2 regions of the Sphingopyxis sp. BE259 genome follow, and region 2 is predicted to be linked to the other one. Evidence: predicted binding sites of a transcription regulator. Region 2 holds the regulator's gene; the other holds the start of a gene.
What was found. The regulator LexA, encoded in region 2, represses DNA repair genes until DNA is damaged. The targets are predictions, from matches to a motif close to GTTCCNCNCTTGTTCT.

Region 1 (4,383 bases), 960 kb from region 2:
CCGGTCGATATCGGCTGGCTTCCGGCGCTCGCGGTGTCGTTCATCGTCATGCTTTTGGCGCTGGCGCGGCGCAACGGCCGCTGGCACGGCGTCGTGGCGCTGGGCCTTACCGCTGCGTTGCTCGCAATTAAGGTGGTGGCCAGCCTGTCGCTGGTCACGGTCCAGATCGGCGCCGCATGTTTTCTAATCGCGGCGATCAGCGCCAACGTTGCACGCACCCGCCGCCGGTCCTCGGCGCAGCGCGAAAACCCCCTTTCGGGCCTGCCCAATTTCGAAGCGTTGCGCACCCAGGCGTCGTTCGGCAGCGCGACGGTCGTCGCCGCGAAGGTCGTCAATTTCGAAGACCTCGCCGCCTTCATCCCCGGCGATGGCATCGGCAAGCTGGTCGAACAGGTCACCCGCCGCCTGCAACTCGCATCACAGGGCACCACCCTGCACCATGATCTCGACGGCACCTTCGCCTGGCTCGTCCCTTATTATCAGCACAGTCAGATCGAGGGGCAGCTGGCGGGGCTCGCCGCGCTGTTCAACGCGCCGCTGACCATCGGCGAATTGCGCGTCGATGTCGCCATTGCCTTCGGGGTCAATGACGAGTTCGAGGGATCGAACGCCCAGCGGCTGGCGGCCGCGCTGGTCGCCGCCGAACGCGCGATCCGCACCCGCGCGCTGTGGACCAAATATGTCCCGCGGCAAAAGGACGATGCCGGCTGGCAACTCTCGTTCCACTCGCAGCTCGAGGACGCACTCACCGGCGGCGACATCTGGGTCGCGTTCCAGCCGCAATATGAAATTTCGACCGGCAAGCTGGTCGGGGTCGAGGCGCTGGCGCGCTGGACCCACCCGACGCGCGGTCCGATTCCGCCGGACGAATTCATCGTCCAGGCCGAAAAGAGTCAGGACATCTACCGCCTCACCCTGTTCGTCATGGATCAGGCGATCCGGTCGGCGGCCCAGCTGCACGAACGCGGCCAGCGGATCAACATGTCGGTCAACCTGTCCGCGACGCTGCTCGACCATAGCGATCTGGTCGGAACGATCCGCGTCATGCTGACCGCGCATCATCTGCCGCCCGAAATCCTGACGATCGAGATCACCGAAACCGCCCAGATCGAAAACAGCCGCCAAGCCCGCCAGACGCTGGCGCAGCTGCGCCGCACCGGCATCCGCCTGTCGATCGACGATTATGGCACCGGCCAGTCGAACCTGGAATATCTGACCGAGATCGAGGCTGACGAGATCAAAATCGACAAGCGATTCGTGATGACGATGCGCGATTCGCAGCGGAACCTGGAAGTCGTTAAGTCGACCATTGACCTAGCACATCGTCTGGGGGCGGTTGCGGTCGCCGAAGGCATTGAAGATGCTGAAACCATGACCCTTCTCGGCCAACTTGGCTGCGATGTTGGCCAAGGCTATCACCTTGGCAAGCCACAGTTATTTTCCGAACTTGCGACTACGCTCGCGTCCCCGCCGCAAAACCGCACCGCATAACGGCCAGATTGGCAGCGATGCTATGGTTAAGACTCGATTTACCTTACCAAAGATGGTATATGCTTCGTTAACTGTTCTTCGTGGGCAGTGCCGACAGGAGATATCTTATGGGTTGGTTTTGGCGATGGATGGGCGGCGGCGGCTCCGGTAACGGCGGCGCATCGGCCTAATCTGAATATCAGATAGAAAAGGGTCTCGGACATGTCCGGGGCCCTTTTTCTTTGCCTGCTATTTGCCTGCCTGGGGTTTCACACCGCATTGCGGATCGGGCGCGCTCATCGGGCAGAAAGGCCATGGCGCGGACAGCGTCGTCGCCGTCCTTCGCACTTAAAAAAATTGCCCACGCGGTCGGCCATCCTCGATCGCGCGCGCTATCCCGCGGAAACGCTGGCGCGGCCGCTCGCCAGCGGGCATTCGCCGCGACGAGACGAATCAAATTATCGACGAACCGAGTCTCTAATCCGTCATTTACCGTCTTGCATCGTCGCGCCGACGTGGCACTATAGATGGTGGGTAGACCACGGGGGCACCCCAAGAAATAGTGTTTGGCCAAAAATGGCGGATTTCCGTCGCCCACGGCATGTGGGCACGGGAAAGTGCTTTGTGCGGCCAAAATAAGTGCCCCCCGGGTCGGTTTAGATGCTAAGACCGGGGCTTCGTCCCGAGTCGAACAAGACAGGAACAAACGCGCCAGCTGCGCGTTCAAATCGGGGGCGATTGTGATGGATTTTCGGGAAACGGAACGGGTGGAGACGAGCGACGTGGCGACGATGGAACTGACGAAAAACGAAGCGCCGGTCGCAAACGAATCGGTCGCCGATTCGGCTCCGGCCGCCAAGCTCAATGATAGCGGCGAAGCGAAAGTCCACGCGCGCCGATTCGACGTCGTCACCGACCGCAGCCGCGACGCGCTCCTCACCGACTTCGGCAAGGAAACGCTAGAGGACCGCTATCTTCTGCCCGGCGAATCATACCAGGATCTCTTCGCGCGCGTCGCGTCGGCCTATGCCGACGATCAGGAGCATGCCCAGCGGCTCTATGATTATATCAGCCGCCTGTGGTTCATGCCCGCGACCCCCGTGCTATCGAACGGCGGCACCGGCCGCGGCCTGCCGATCAGCTGCTACCTCAACTCGGTCCCCGACAGCCTTGAGGGCATTGTCGAGACGTGGAACGAGAATGTCTGGCTCGCCAGCCGCGGCGGCGGCATCGGCACCTATTGGGGCAGCGTGCGCGGCATCGGCGAACCCGTCGGCCTCAACGGCAAGACCAGCGGCATCATCCCCTTCGTCCGCGTGATGGACAGCCTGACCCTCGCAATCTCGCAGGGCAGCCTGCGCCGCGGCTCGGCCGCCTGCTATCTCGACATCAGCCACCCGGAGATTGAGGAGTTCCTCGAAATCCGCAAACCCTCGGGCGACTTCAACCGCAAGGCATTGAACCTCCACCACGGCGTACTGATCACCGACGAGTTCATGGAAGCGGTCCGCGACGGCCGCGAATTCAACCTCCGCTCGCCCAAGGACCAGAGCGTCCGCGGCGCCGTCGACGCGCGCAGCCTGTTCCAGAAGCTCGTCGAAACGCGCCTCGCGACCGGCGAGCCCTACATCATCTTCATCGACCAGGTGAACCGCATGATGCCGAAGCATCACCGCGACCTGGGGCTGAAGGTCACCACCTCGAACCTGTGCAGCGAGATCACCCTCCCCACCGGCCGCGACCATCTCGGCAACGATCGCACCGCAGTCTGCTGCCTCTCGTCGCTCAACCTCGAAACCTGGGACGAGTGGAACGGTGACAAGATGTTCATCGAGGATGTCATGCGCATGCTCGACAATGTCCTTCAGGACTATATCGACCGCGCCCCGCCCGAAATGGCGCGCGCCAAATACAGCGCCAGCCGCGAACGCTCGGTCGGCCTTGGCGTCATGGGCTTCCACAGCTTCCTCCAGGCGCGCGGCCTGCCGTTCGAGGGCGCGATGGCGAAATCGTCGAACCTGCGCGTCTTCAAGCATATCCGCGCCCAGGTCGATCAGGCGTCAATGCTGCTCGCCAAGGAACGCGGCCCCTGCCCCGACGCCGCCGATCAGGGCGTGATGGAACGCTTCAGCTGCAAGATGGCGATCGCGCCGACCGCGTCGATCAGCATCATCTGCGGCGGCACCAGCGCGTGCATCGAGCCGATCCCGGCGAACATCTACACCCACAAGACGCTCTCGGGCAGCTTCTCGATCCGCAACCCGCACCTCGAAGCCCTCCTCGTCGACAAGGCGAAGAACAGCGACAATATCTGGAACTCGATCCTCGAAAAGGGCGGCAGCGTCCAGCACCTCGACTTCCTGACGCAGGACGAGAAGGACTGCTACAAGACCAGCTTCGAGATCGACCAGCGCTGGCTGCTCGAACTCGCCGCCGATCGCACGCCCTATATCGACCAGGCCGCGTCGCTGAACCTGTTCATCCCGGCGGACGTCGAGAAATGGGATCTGCTGATGCTCCATTATCGCGCGTGGGAACTCGGCATCAAATCGCTCTATTACCTCCGCTCGAAATCGGTCCAGCGCGCCGGCTTCGCGGGCGGGGTCGAGGCCGACAACACCGCCGAAGCGCCGGTGTATCAGCTGGAGAGCACCGATTACGACGAGTGTCTGGCCTGTCAGTGAGGACCAGCCGATGAACAAGAACGCCGGCTGCACGCTCGCCGCCATTGGGGCCACAGTCGTTTTTCTGCTGGTCGTGCTGATCGGATACCCGCAGTACCGCGTCTATTCGCAGCGCCTGTCGGGCGAAGCCGCGCTGGCCGAGGCGCAATCGTCGCGGCAGGTCGCAATCCTTGAGGCGCGCGCCAAAAAGGAAAGCGCCATCTCGCTGGCCGAGGCCGAGGTCATCCGC
Region 2 (4,383 bases):
TCGGCGGGCGGGATCGCGGCGGCGTTGGTCACCGGCGACCGTGGGGCGATCAGCGAGGCCGACGAGGAGGCTATGCGGCGCAGCGGGCTGGCGCACCTATTGTCGATCAGCGGGCTGCACGTCACCGCGGTGGTCGGCTTTGCGTTTCTGCTCACGTCGCGCCTGTTCGCGCTAAGCCGCCGGATCGCGCTGGCGGGCTATGTCCTGCCGTTGGCGGCGGCGGCGGGGGCGCTCGCCGGGGGAGCCTACACATTGCTGGCCGGCGCCGAGGTGCCAACGCTGCGGTCGTTTATCGCCGCGCTTTTGGTGCTCGTCGCGTTTCTGATGGGGCGCGAGGCGCTGACTTTGCGGCTGGTCGCGGCGGGGGCGTTGATCGTGCTGCTGTGGCGACCCGAGTCGCTCGCCGGACCCAGTTTCCAGCTGAGCTTCGCGGCAATTACCGCCATCATCGCGCTGCACGAAAGCCGACCGATGCGCGCCTTTCTGGCGCGGCGCGACGAACCGTGGCTGTTGCGGTTCGGCCGCGCGATCGCGGGGTTGCTGGCGACCGGTCTGGTTGTCGAGGTCGCGCTGGCGCCGATCGCGCTGTTTCATTTCCACAAGGCGGGCTTGTATGGGGCGCTCGCGAATGTCGTGGCGATCCCGCTGACCACCTTTGTGATCATGCCGATGGAGGCGCTGGCGTTGCTGTTCGACGCGGTCGGGTTGGGCGCGCCTTTTTGGTGGGTCGCCGAACAGGCGTTGAAGGCGCTGATCGCACTGGCGCATGCGGTCGCAAGCGCCCCCGGGGCCGTGGCGACGTTGCCGGTCTTTCCACCGTGGGGCTTTGGACTGGCGATCGTCGGCGGACTGTGGCTGCTGTTGTGGCAGACGCCCTGGCGGCGCTGGGGGGCGGTGCCGCTGGCGATCGGCATGGCCGCTCTGCTTGCACAACCACGCCCTGACATATTGGTGACCGGCGACGGCAAGCATATCGCCGCGGCGCTGCCCGATGGCGGTTATGCGCTGCTGCGCGACCGCGCCGGTGACTATATCCGCGATACGCTGTCCGAAGCCGCCGGGGTCGATACACCGCTGTCCGCGCTCGCCGACCTCGATCATGTCGAGTGCAACCGCGATTTCTGCCGCTGGAGCCACGGCGCGGGCGCGACCCGCCGGATCATCCTGGCGTCGCGGGGGCGCGACCGGATCGAGGGCGCCGACATGATCGCCGCCTGCGCCGCCGCCGATGTGGTGATCAGCGATCGCTGGCTACCGCGCGAATGCGCCGGGCGCTGGCTGACGATCGACCGTGATAGCCTGGCCGAAACCGGCGGGCTGGCGCTCTATCTGGGCGAGCGGACCGAGGCGGTCGCCACGTTGCGCGTCGGCGACGCGCATCCGTGGCGACAGCCGCAGCAGCTTAGTGGTAACGACGAAGCAGTCCCGACAGGCGCCCTTGCACGATGACGCGGTCGGCGGGGTAACGCTGTGGCTCATAGGCACTGTTCGCGGGATCGAGCCGGATCATCGGGCCTTCGCGGCGGAAATATTTGAGCGTCGCGTCCTGCCCGTCGACGAGCGCGACGACGATGTCACCCTCGCGCGCAGTGCTCGCTTTCTGGATCAGCGCGTAATCGCCGTCGAAGATGCCCGCCTCGACCATCGAGTCGCCCGACACTTCGAGGGCATAATGTTCGCCCGAACCGAGCAGTGCGGCGGGGACCGCAAGGTTGTTATGCTCTTCAAACGCCTCGATCGGCACACCCGCGGCGATCTTGCCGTGCAGCGGCACTTCGATGATATCGTTCGCCGCGATGGGACGCATCGCGGGGGCGGGCTTGCGCAGCGGAACGACATTGTCGCGATCATCGCGCCCGGCAGGCTTAGCCGCTTCGGGCACCTTGATCACTTCGAGCGCCCGGGCACGATTGGGCAGGCGGCGAAGAAAACCCCTTTCTTCCAAGGCGCTTATCAGGCGATGTATGCCTGATTTCGATTTCAGTCCCAGCGCCTCCTTCATCTCCTCAAACGACGGCGAAATGCCGCTGGCGTCGAGCTTTTGCTGAATGAAGTGAAGCAGTTCATGCTGCTTGGCGGTCAACATCGATCATCCTCCGTCAGGACCAAAACCGGACATAATGAGAACGATAGTGGAACAGAGCGGAACTTGTCAAGTGATGACGATATAGTCGGCCGTTTCCCCTGCGGCGCGGGGCGGGGCGCCGATATTGCGGATCAGCAAGGCGCTGGCGGCGGCGAGCGGCAGCGTCATGCCGCTGTCCTGTCCGATCAGCGGTAGGAGCGCACCGTTTTCGAGTCGGGCGCGCAGATAGTCGCGGCGACCGCCGCCGCCGCCGAGCGGGCTTGCAAGAGGAGCCTGGTGGATCGCTGGCAAGGCATCAAGCGCACCGGCAAGGTGACGGACGAGCGGTAGCAGGAAGAGTGTCGCGGTGACGAACGCGGACGAGGGATTGCCGGGCAGGCCGAGCAGGACCGCATCGCCGATCGTTCCGGCGATGAGGGGCTTGCCGGGACGCATCGCGATCTTCCAGAAATCGATCTGCCCGCCCGCGTCTTGCAGCGCGCCGCGAACATGGTCATGGTCGCCGACCGACGCGCCGCCGACGGTGACGATGACGTCGTGACGTCGCGCCAACTCCTTCAGAATCTTCGTAAGTGTTGCGCGATCGTCGCGCACATGATGCGGCAGGCTGACGTCGGCAGGCCCGCCCGCCAGCATCGCCATCAACATCGGACTGTTGCTGTCAGGAATTTGCCCTGCCGTGAGCGGGCGCCCCGCCTGAACGAGCTCGTCCCCCGTGGTGAGGATCGCGACGCGCGGGCGGCGGCCGACGGTGAGCTGGACGGCGCCGCTCATTGCAGCCGCAGCGATGGCGCCCGGCGTCAGGCGCGTTCCCGCGTGCAACAAGCAATCACCAGCGGCAAAATCGGTGGCTTGGCCACGGATGTGGCGGCCGCGTGCGCCGGGGCCGTCGCCGGTCATCGTCAGCGCGGCGCCGTCGGTCGCGACATCCTCCTGAACGATGACGGTGTCGGCGCCGCCCGGGACGATCGCACCGGTAAATATCCGCATGGCCTCCCCAGCGCCCACCGCGCGGTCGGGCGCCGTTCCTGCGGCGCTTTCTCCGACGACGGTCCATGGTCCGGGCAGGTCGTCAAATCGAATCGCATAGCCGTCCATCGCTGACAGAGGTGCCGCGGGTTGATCGCGCTGCGCGACGATATCGTCTGAAAGATAGCGACCAAAGCATTCGGAAAAAGAAATTTTTTCGGTCGGTAGCGGGTGCTTTAGCCCCAGCAGCCGCGCCTGCGCCTCCTCGACCGGCAGCAGAGCGGTCATTCGGCGCGCCAGTCGCCCGAGCGGCCGCCGCTTTTTTCGAGCAAACGGATGTCGCCGAGCACCATCGCGCGGTCGAGCGCCTTGGCCATGTCGTAAAGGGTGAGCAGCGCGACCGACGCGGCGGTCAGCGCCTCCATCTCGACCCCGGTCGGCCCGTTCGTGGCGGCGGTGGCGGTCACCGCGATGCCACTGTCCTCCCATGCAAAGTCGATCCCGACCTTGGTCAGCGCAATCGGATGACAGAGCGGAATGAGGTCCGATGTGCGCTTGGCCGCCACGATCCCGGCGATTCGTGCGGTCGAGAGCACGTCGCCCTTGGGCGCGTTGCCGCTGCGGATCGCGTCGAGCGCGGCCGCCGACATGGTGATGCGGCCGCTGGCAACGGCGCGGCGCTGGGTCGCCGGCTTGGCGCCGACATCGACCATTTGCGCGGCGCCGGTGTCGTCGAGATGAGTCGGTTTCAGCGTCATTGCGGGAGCGAAGCAAGGTGGGGGGGGAAAGGCAAGGGGAGATGGCGGTAGACATTCGGCGTTAATGACCAGAAACGACCTATCGCGGACGGTCGGTTGCTGCTTCGTGGCCTACAAACATCTATCGCTTCGACGACTGCAACCCGGCATGTCTGCCATGAGCCAAGTCCTGAAATCACCTCCCGCCAACGTTTCGGATAGTCATCGACATGGGCCTTCAGCCATTTTTTCGGATGGTTTCTGTTGCAGCTTGACCGTGGAAGAGATTACCCCGGCTCCGTCCCGACCCATTGCCCGGAGAACCGGCGTGAAACGCTTTTACCTGCTAGCTTTCGTTCTGACGGCTGCACCGACCGTAGCGCAGGATCGGCCGCCTCCCAAAACGGAGACCGAGATCCTGGTGGTTGGCGAGCGCGAAAAGCAGGAGAAGCAAGCTGAGCTAATCAACGAATTCGTCCGCTCTCTCTCCACCGAGGGTTGGGACAGTCCGATGACTCGATTCGAAAATATTTGTCCGGGAGTCATCGGTCTTTCCCCAGCCCGGAATCGGGAAATCGTCGCGCGTATCCG

Region 1: J2X44_RS15095 (ribonucleoside-diphosphate reductase subunit alpha) is a predicted target of LexA. The motif match lies at 2,159-2,174, and genes of this name have one in related genera.

Annotation. Positions count from the first base shown of each region.
Region 1 is NZ_JAVDWM010000001.1:3,151,718-3,156,100, forward strand. It holds gene J2X44_RS15090 (EAL domain-containing protein) at 1-1,491, shown strand, start outside; gene J2X44_RS15095 (ribonucleoside-diphosphate reductase subunit alpha) at 2,214-4,154, shown strand; gene J2X44_RS15100 (membrane protease subunit) at 4,165-4,383, shown strand, end outside.
Region 2 is NZ_JAVDWM010000001.1:2,186,993-2,191,375, reverse strand. It holds gene J2X44_RS10585 (ComEC/Rec2 family competence protein) at 1-1,449, shown strand, start outside; gene lexA (transcriptional repressor LexA) at 1,403-2,086, opposite strand; gene glp (gephyrin-like molybdotransferase Glp) at 2,153-3,343, opposite strand; gene moaC (cyclic pyranopterin monophosphate synthase MoaC) at 3,340-3,813, opposite strand; gene J2X44_RS10565 (hypothetical protein) at 4,121-4,383, shown strand, end outside.